Regions from separate parts of the Streptomyces sp. NPDC050161 genome, predicted to be linked through region 2. Evidence: riboswitches for the same ligand, from Rfam matches in the RefSeq annotation. Region 2 holds a riboswitch; the other holds the start of a gene.
What was found. A riboswitch is a leader RNA that binds a small molecule or an ion and turns the genes downstream of it on or off. The one in region 2 is predicted to bind cobalamin.

Region 1 (3,453 bases), on a different contig from region 2:
TACGCGGCGGGCATCTTGCTGCTGGTACCTGCGGGCGACAGTCACGACAGGCGGCGGCTGATCCTCTGGCTGGGCACGGCCTCCGCCCTGGCGCTCGCCGTGTGCGCGGTGTCCCCTTCGGTGTGGTGCCTGATCGTCGCGAGCTTCGCCGTGGGCCTGCTGTCGCCGGTCCCGCAGCTGGTCACGCCGCTCGCGGTGGCCCTGGCCGACCGGGCGGACGGCGGGGCCGGCAAGCCGGGCACGGGCCGCGGGCGCATCATCGGCACCGTGCAGGGCGGGCTGCTGGTGGGGGTGCTCGCCTCCCGCGCCTACTCCGGTTCCTTCGCCGAACTCGCCGGGTGGCGCGCCGTGTACGGCTGTTCCTGTGTGCTCACCCTGCTGCTCGTCCTCGTGCTGCGGCGGGCGCTGCCGTCCGTCCCGGCGACCGGCACCGCCCCCTACCGCGCCACGCTCGCCTCACTCCCGCGGCTCTTCCGCACCCTCCCGCTGGTCCGGCTGATCACGGTCTCCGGGGCGCTGGTGGGGATCGCGTTCGGCGCCTTCTGGACGACGCTGACGTTCCTGCTCCAGCAGCACTTCCGGCTGGGCCCGACCGGGATCGGTCTGTTCGGCCTGGTGGCCGCGGCCAGCGCGCTCGCCTCCCCGTACGCCGGGCGGCTGGCCGACCGCATCGGCCGCCGCGGCGCGCTGGCCGCCCTGCTCGGCCTGGTCATCGCGGGCTGGCTGCTCCTGCTGCCGGGCGGCGGCGATCTGTGGTGGCTGACCGCCGGGGTGATCGTCCTGGACGTCGGTGTCTGGGGCAGCCAAGCGGCCTGTCAGGCGGCCCTGTTCACCCTCGAACCGGCCATCCACAACCGTCTCAACACCCTCTACTTCACCTTCCGTTTCCTGGGGATCGCCCTCGGGTCGCTGTGCGGGACGCTGGCCTGGGCGGCGGGCGGCTGGCCCGCGGTGGTCGCCACCGGCACCGCCGCGGCACTGGCCGGCCTGCTCGTCGGACTGCTGCCGGGCAGCGGGTGTCCCACCTCACGTTCCGGCATCTGATCGGCACTGTCCGGATCCCCGGCCGAGCCCATAGGCTGGGCGGTGCAGCTGGTTCGCCCTGTCCGCCAGGCAGGCGCGTCGCAAGAGGGAACCCGGTGGGAATCCGGGACTGCCCCGCAGCGGTGAACGGGAACGACCGCCGTCATACGCACTGGCCCCGAACGGGGCCGGGAAGCGACGGCCAGTAGGTGTCTGCCCGAGGCAGACGTGCCCGTGAGTCCGAAGACCTGCCACTGCCCGCGCGCGGCCTCGTGCGCGGTGATCCCGGTGACCTCGTGGGCGGGTCGGCGTACGTAATCAGGCGGGCACAGGCGCGTTGGGCGCCGTCCGCCGGGTTCGGCACCCTTCGCGCCCGTGACCACACCGGGGTCGCATGGAGAGACACTCGCGAAGGAGAGTTCCGTGACCAGCAAGTCCGCAGCCGCGGCAGCACGGGCCACCGTGCACGGCTACCCCCGCCAGGGTCAGCACCGGGAACTGAAGAAGGCCATCGAGGGCTACTGGAAGGGCCAGGTCAGCGCCGACGCGCTGCGCGGCACGGCGGCCGGGCTGCGCCGCCACCACTGGCAGCAGCTGGCCGACGCCGGCATCGACGAGGTGCCCACCGGCGACTTCTCGTACTACGACCACGTGCTGGACACCAGCGTCATGGTCGGCGCGATCCCCGCCCGCCACCGGGGCGCGGTGGCCGCCGACCTTTCCCCAAGCTCTCAGCTTCGTTCGAGCAGGGGATGCCCCATTGACGTCTACTTCGCGATGGCCCGCGGCAACCAGGAGGTGGCGCCGCTGGAGATGACCAAGTGGTTCGACACCAACTACCACTATCTGGTGCCGGAGTTGGGGCCCGATACGGTCTTCGCCGCGGACTCCACGCGGCAGGTCGCCGAGTTCAAGGAGGCCGCCGCGCTGGGCCTGACCGGGCGCCCGGTCCTGGTCGGCCCGGTCACTTATCTGCTGCTGGCCAAGCCCGCGCCCGGCGTCGACGCCGGCTTCGAGCCGCTGACCCTGCTCGACCGGCTGCTGCCCGTCTACGCCGAGGTGCTCGGTGACCTGCGGGCCGCGGGCGCCGACTGGGTGCAGCTGGACGAGCCGGCCCTGGTGCAGGACCGCACGCCGGCCGAACTGAACGCAGCCGCCCGCGCCTACCGCGATCTGGGTGCGCTCACCGACCGCCCGAAGCTGCTGGTCGCCTCCTACTTCGACCGCCTGGGAGACGCCCTGCCCGTCCTGGCCAAGGCGCCGGTGGACGGCCTGGCGCTCGACTTCACCGACGCGGCGGCTGCCAACCTCGACGCGCTGGCGGCCGTCGGCGGGCTGCCCGGCAAGCGCCTGGTGGCCGGAGTGGTCAACGGCCGCAACATCTGGATCAACGACCTGGAGAAGTCGCTGTCCACCCTCGGCACCCTGCTCGGCCTCGCCGACCGGGTCGACGTGGCCGCGTCCTGCTCCCTCCTGCACGTGCCGCTCGACGCCGCCGCCGAACGCGACATCGACCCGCAGATCGTCCGCTGGCTGGCCTTCGCCAAACAGAAGACCGCGGAGCTGGTGACGCTGGCACGGGGCCTGTCGCAGGGCACCGACACCATCGCCGCCGAACTCGCCGCGAACCGCGCCGACCTGTCCTCCCGGGCCCACTCCGCCCTCACCCACGACCCGGCCGTACGCGCCCGCGCCGCCGCCGTCACCGACGCGGACGTCCACCGCTCGGCGCCGTACCCCGACCGTGCCGCCGCCCAGCGCTCCCACCTCGGGCTTCCGCTGCTGCCGACCACCACCATCGGCTCGTTCCCGCAGACCGCCGAGTTGCGCACGGCCCGCGCCGACCTGCGCGCCGGGCGGATCGACTCCGCCGCGTACGAGGAGCGGATCGCGACGGAGATCCGCGAGGTACTGGCCTTCCAGGAGAAGGCCGGGATCGACGTCCTGGTGCACGGCGAGCCGGAACGCAACGACATGGTCCAGTACTTCGCCGAGCAGCTCACCGGCTACCTCGCCACCCGGCACGGCTGGGTCCAGTCCTACGGCACCCGCTACGTCAGGCCGCCGATCCTGGCCGGCGACATCTCGCGGCCCGAGCCGATGACGGTCCGGTGGACGACGTACGCCCAGTCGGTCACCGACCGGCCGGTCAAGGGCATGCTCACCGGCCCTGTCACCATGCTCGCCTGGTCCTTCGTCCGCGACGACCAGCCGCTCGGCGACACCGCACGCCAGGTGGCGCTGGCACTGCGCGACGAGGTGAACGACCTGGAGGCGAACGGCACCTCGGTGATCCAGGTCGACGAGCCCGCGCTGCGCGAGACGCTGCCGCTGCGGGCCGCTGACCGCGCCGCCTACCTGGCCTGGTCCACCGAGGCGTTCCGGCTGACCACCGGCGGGGTGCGCCCCGACACCCAGATCCACACCCAC
Region 2 (3,453 bases):
GACGCCATCTTCGACGCGGCGGGCAAGGCGTTCGCCGAGCCGGGGCCGACCGGCAAGCCGCGCGGTGAGCTGGCCAGCGGCCCCAACAACCAGTGGGCGTACGCCACTTTGGCGCTCGGCTCGGCGCTCGCGCTGTTCATGTATCCGCACTCGATCACCGCGACGCTGTCGTCCCGCAGTCGCAACGTGATCCGCCGCAACACCACCATCCTGCCGCTGTACTCGCTCATGCTGGGCTTCCTCGCGCTGCTCGGCTTCATGGCGATCAAGGCGGGCACGGACACCCACGGCAACGCGCAGCTGGCGATCCCGCAGCTGTTCGAGGACATGTTCCCGAGCTGGTTCTCCGGCGTGGCGTTCGCCGCGATCGGGATCGGCGCGCTGGTGCCCGCCGCCATCATGTCCATCGCGGCGGCCAACCTCTTCACCCGCAACGTCTACAAGGACTTCATCAAGCCGCACGCCACCCCGGCGCAGGAGCACAAGGTCGCCAAGCTCGTCTCACTGCTCGTGAAGGTCGGCGCGCTGATCTTCGTCCTGGGCATGGACAAGACCGTGGCGATCAACTTCCAGCTGCTGGGCGGCATCTGGATCCTGCAGACCATGCCGTCGCTGGTCGGCGGCCTGTTCACCCGCTGGTTCCACCGCTGGGCGCTGCTGGCCGGCTGGGCGGTCGGCATGGTCTACGGCACGCTCGCGGCGTACGGCGTGGCAAGCCCGACGCAAGCGCACTTCGGCGGCTCCAACGCCGAGATCCCCGGCATCGGCCAGATCGGCTACATCGGCCTGACCGCGATCGTGCTCAACGTCCTGGTGACGGTCGTGCTGACCTTCGTCCTGCGGGCCCTGAAGGCGCCTGACGGCGTCGACGAGACCAGCCCCGGGGACTACACCGCGGACGTCGGCGACAAGGCCGCCGACTCCGAACTGCCGCCCACAGCAGTGGGTTCGGCGACCGGCCACTGACCCCGGCTCTCTCCGGCACCCGCACGGGCCGTCACGTCCCTCCGGACGCGGCGGCCCGTCGCCGTATGGGGGCGGGCACGGCGGGCCGTCGCCGTATTGGGACGGACGCGGCGGGCCGTCCGCCCGGGGTCAGCTCTACCCCGCCGATGAATTCCAGCCGCACGCCTTCCTCCGCCCGCTCGACTATCCGGGCGGCCTCTTCGAAGTAGTCGGTGAGCGTGCTGTGCGGCCGGTCGGCGAGCGCGGTCATGGGGCCTCCTCCTGCTGTCGTCGCAGTGCGGGGAACGTGGGAACGACGATAGCGGGGACCACTGACAGACACCGCGCGATCACACACGACTCACTAGATGTGGGGGTGCGCACGAGGTGGCACCCCCACATGTATGCTCGTGCTCGCTGTCGCCGCAGGGGAATCCGGTGTGAGTCCGGAACTGTCCCGCAACGGTGTACGTATGCGCAGACATCGCTTCACCGCCTGTCGTGCGCACCTGTGAGTCCGAAGACCTGCCGACAGTACGCCCGCGCCGCCATCGGCGTGGACGTCGATACGTCCGGGCCCCGAGGGATGGGCCGGTGGACGCCGCGCGGTGTGCCCGCGCCCCGTGTGTCCGGGGTGCCGTATGCCCGCGTGCGGCCGTCGCGCACCGCCCCTCCCGGCCCCCGCCGAGTGAGGGAGAGCACCACGTGACCATCGCGCCAACGGAGTCCGCGACAGCCGCCGAGGCCGGATCGCCCGATGCGGCCACGCTCCCCACCGCGGACGGCCGCCCCCAGCACGCCGACGACGCCCCTGGCACCGCCCTGCTGCGCACCCTGACCGAGCTGACCGCCGACCTCACCGCGACCGACCCCGGCAAGGTGGCCGCCGCCGCGCTCCGCGGCCGGCACCCCGGCTCCGACGAGGCCGAGCTGCGCACCCTGGCCATCGACGCGGCGGCCGGCCTGATCGGCGACGAGCCGCAGTACTCCAAGCTCGCCGCGCGGCTGCTCACCCTCGCCATCGCCGAAGAGGCCGCCGGCCAGGGCTCCGTGGCGTTCTCCGCCTCCGTCGAGGTCGGCCACCGCGAAGGTTTGATCGCCGACCGGACCGCCGCGTTCGTCCGCAGCCACGCGGCCCGCCTGGACGCGCTGGTCGAGAAGGCACTCGCGGACGGTGCCGACGACCGCTTCGGCTACTTCGGTCTGCGCACCCTGCACTCGCGCTATCTGCTGCGGCACCCCACCACCCGCCAGGTCATCGAGACCCCGCAGCACTTCCTGCTGCGGGTGGCCTGCGGCCTCGCCGAGAACGACTCCGCGGCGGCGCTCGACGACGTCGCCGAGCTGTACCGGCTGACCAGCTCGCTGTCCTACCTCCCCTCCTCCCCCACCCTCTTCAACTCCGGCACCCGCCACCCGCAGATGTCCTCCTGCTACCTGCTGGACTCGCCGCTGGACGAGCTGGACTCGATCTACGACCGCTACCACCAGGTCGCCAGGCTCTCCAAGCACGCCGGCGGCATCGGCCTCTCCTACTCCCGTATCCGGGCGCGCGGTTCGCTGATCCGCGGCACCAACGGCCACTCCAACGGCATCGTGCCGTTCCTGCGGACCCTGGACGCCTCGGTGGCCGCGGTGAACCAGGGCGGCCGGCGCAAGGGCGCGGCCTGCGTCTACCTGGAGACGTGGCACGCGGACATCGAGGAATTCCTGGAGCTGCGCGACAACACCGGCGAGGAGGCCAGGCGCACCCACAACCTGAACATCGCGCACTGGATCCCGGACGAGTTCATGCGCCGGGTGGAGGCGGACGCCGACTGGTCGCTGTTCTCGCCGTCCGACGTGCCGGAACTGGTCGACCTGTGGGGCGACGCGTTCGACGCCGCGTACCGCAAGGCGGAGGCCGAAGGCCGCGCCCTGAAGCAGATCCCGGCGCGAGTGCTCTACGCCCGGATGATGCGGACCCTCGCACAGACCGGCAACGGCTGGATGACGTTCAAGGACGCCGCCAACCGCACCGCCAACCAGACCGCCGAGCCCGGCAAGGTCGTGCACTCGTCCAACCTGTGCACCGAGATCCTGGAGGTGACGGACGACGGGGAGACCGCGGTCTGCAACCTCGGGTCGGTCAACCTCGCGGCTCACCTGGGTGAGAACGGCGAGATGGACTGGGAGCGGCTGGACGCCACCGTCCGCACCGCCGTCGCCTTCCTCGACCGGGTCGTGGACATCAACTTCTACCCGACCGAGCAGGCCGGCGCCTCCAACTCCCGCTGGCGGCCGGTCGGTCTGGGCCTGATGGGCCTCCAGGACGTCTTCTTCCGGCTGCGGCTGCCGTTCGACTCCCCCGAGGCGACGGAGCTGTCCACCCGGATCTCCGAGCGCATCATGCTCGCCGCCTACGAGTCGTCCGCCGACCTCGCCGAGCGGCACGGCCCGCACCCGGCGTGGTCCGCGACGCGTACCGCCCGCGGCGTGCTGCACCCCGACCACTACCCGAACGCCGAG

Region 1: it holds a riboswitch for cobalamin, as region 2 does, so the genes downstream of both, metE (5-methyltetrahydropteroyltriglutamate--homocysteine S-methyltransferase) here and ACIBK8_RS01285 (ribonucleoside-diphosphate reductase subunit alpha) in region 2, are expected to answer to the same signal.

Annotation. Positions count from the first base shown of each region.
Region 1 covers NZ_JBITJM010000040.1:14,196-17,648, reverse strand. The annotation lists gene ACIBK8_RS34795 (MFS transporter) at 1-1,044, shown strand, start outside; cobalamin riboswitch at 1,094-1,277, shown strand; gene metE (5-methyltetrahydropteroyltriglutamate--homocysteine S-methyltransferase) at 1,447-3,453, shown strand, end outside.
Region 2 covers NZ_JBITJM010000001.1:289,308-292,760, reverse strand. The annotation lists gene mctP (monocarboxylate uptake permease MctP) at 1-966, shown strand, start outside; gene ACIBK8_RS01290 (hypothetical protein) at 998-1,216, opposite strand; cobalamin riboswitch at 1,333-1,493, shown strand; gene ACIBK8_RS01285 (ribonucleoside-diphosphate reductase subunit alpha) at 1,651-3,453, shown strand, end outside.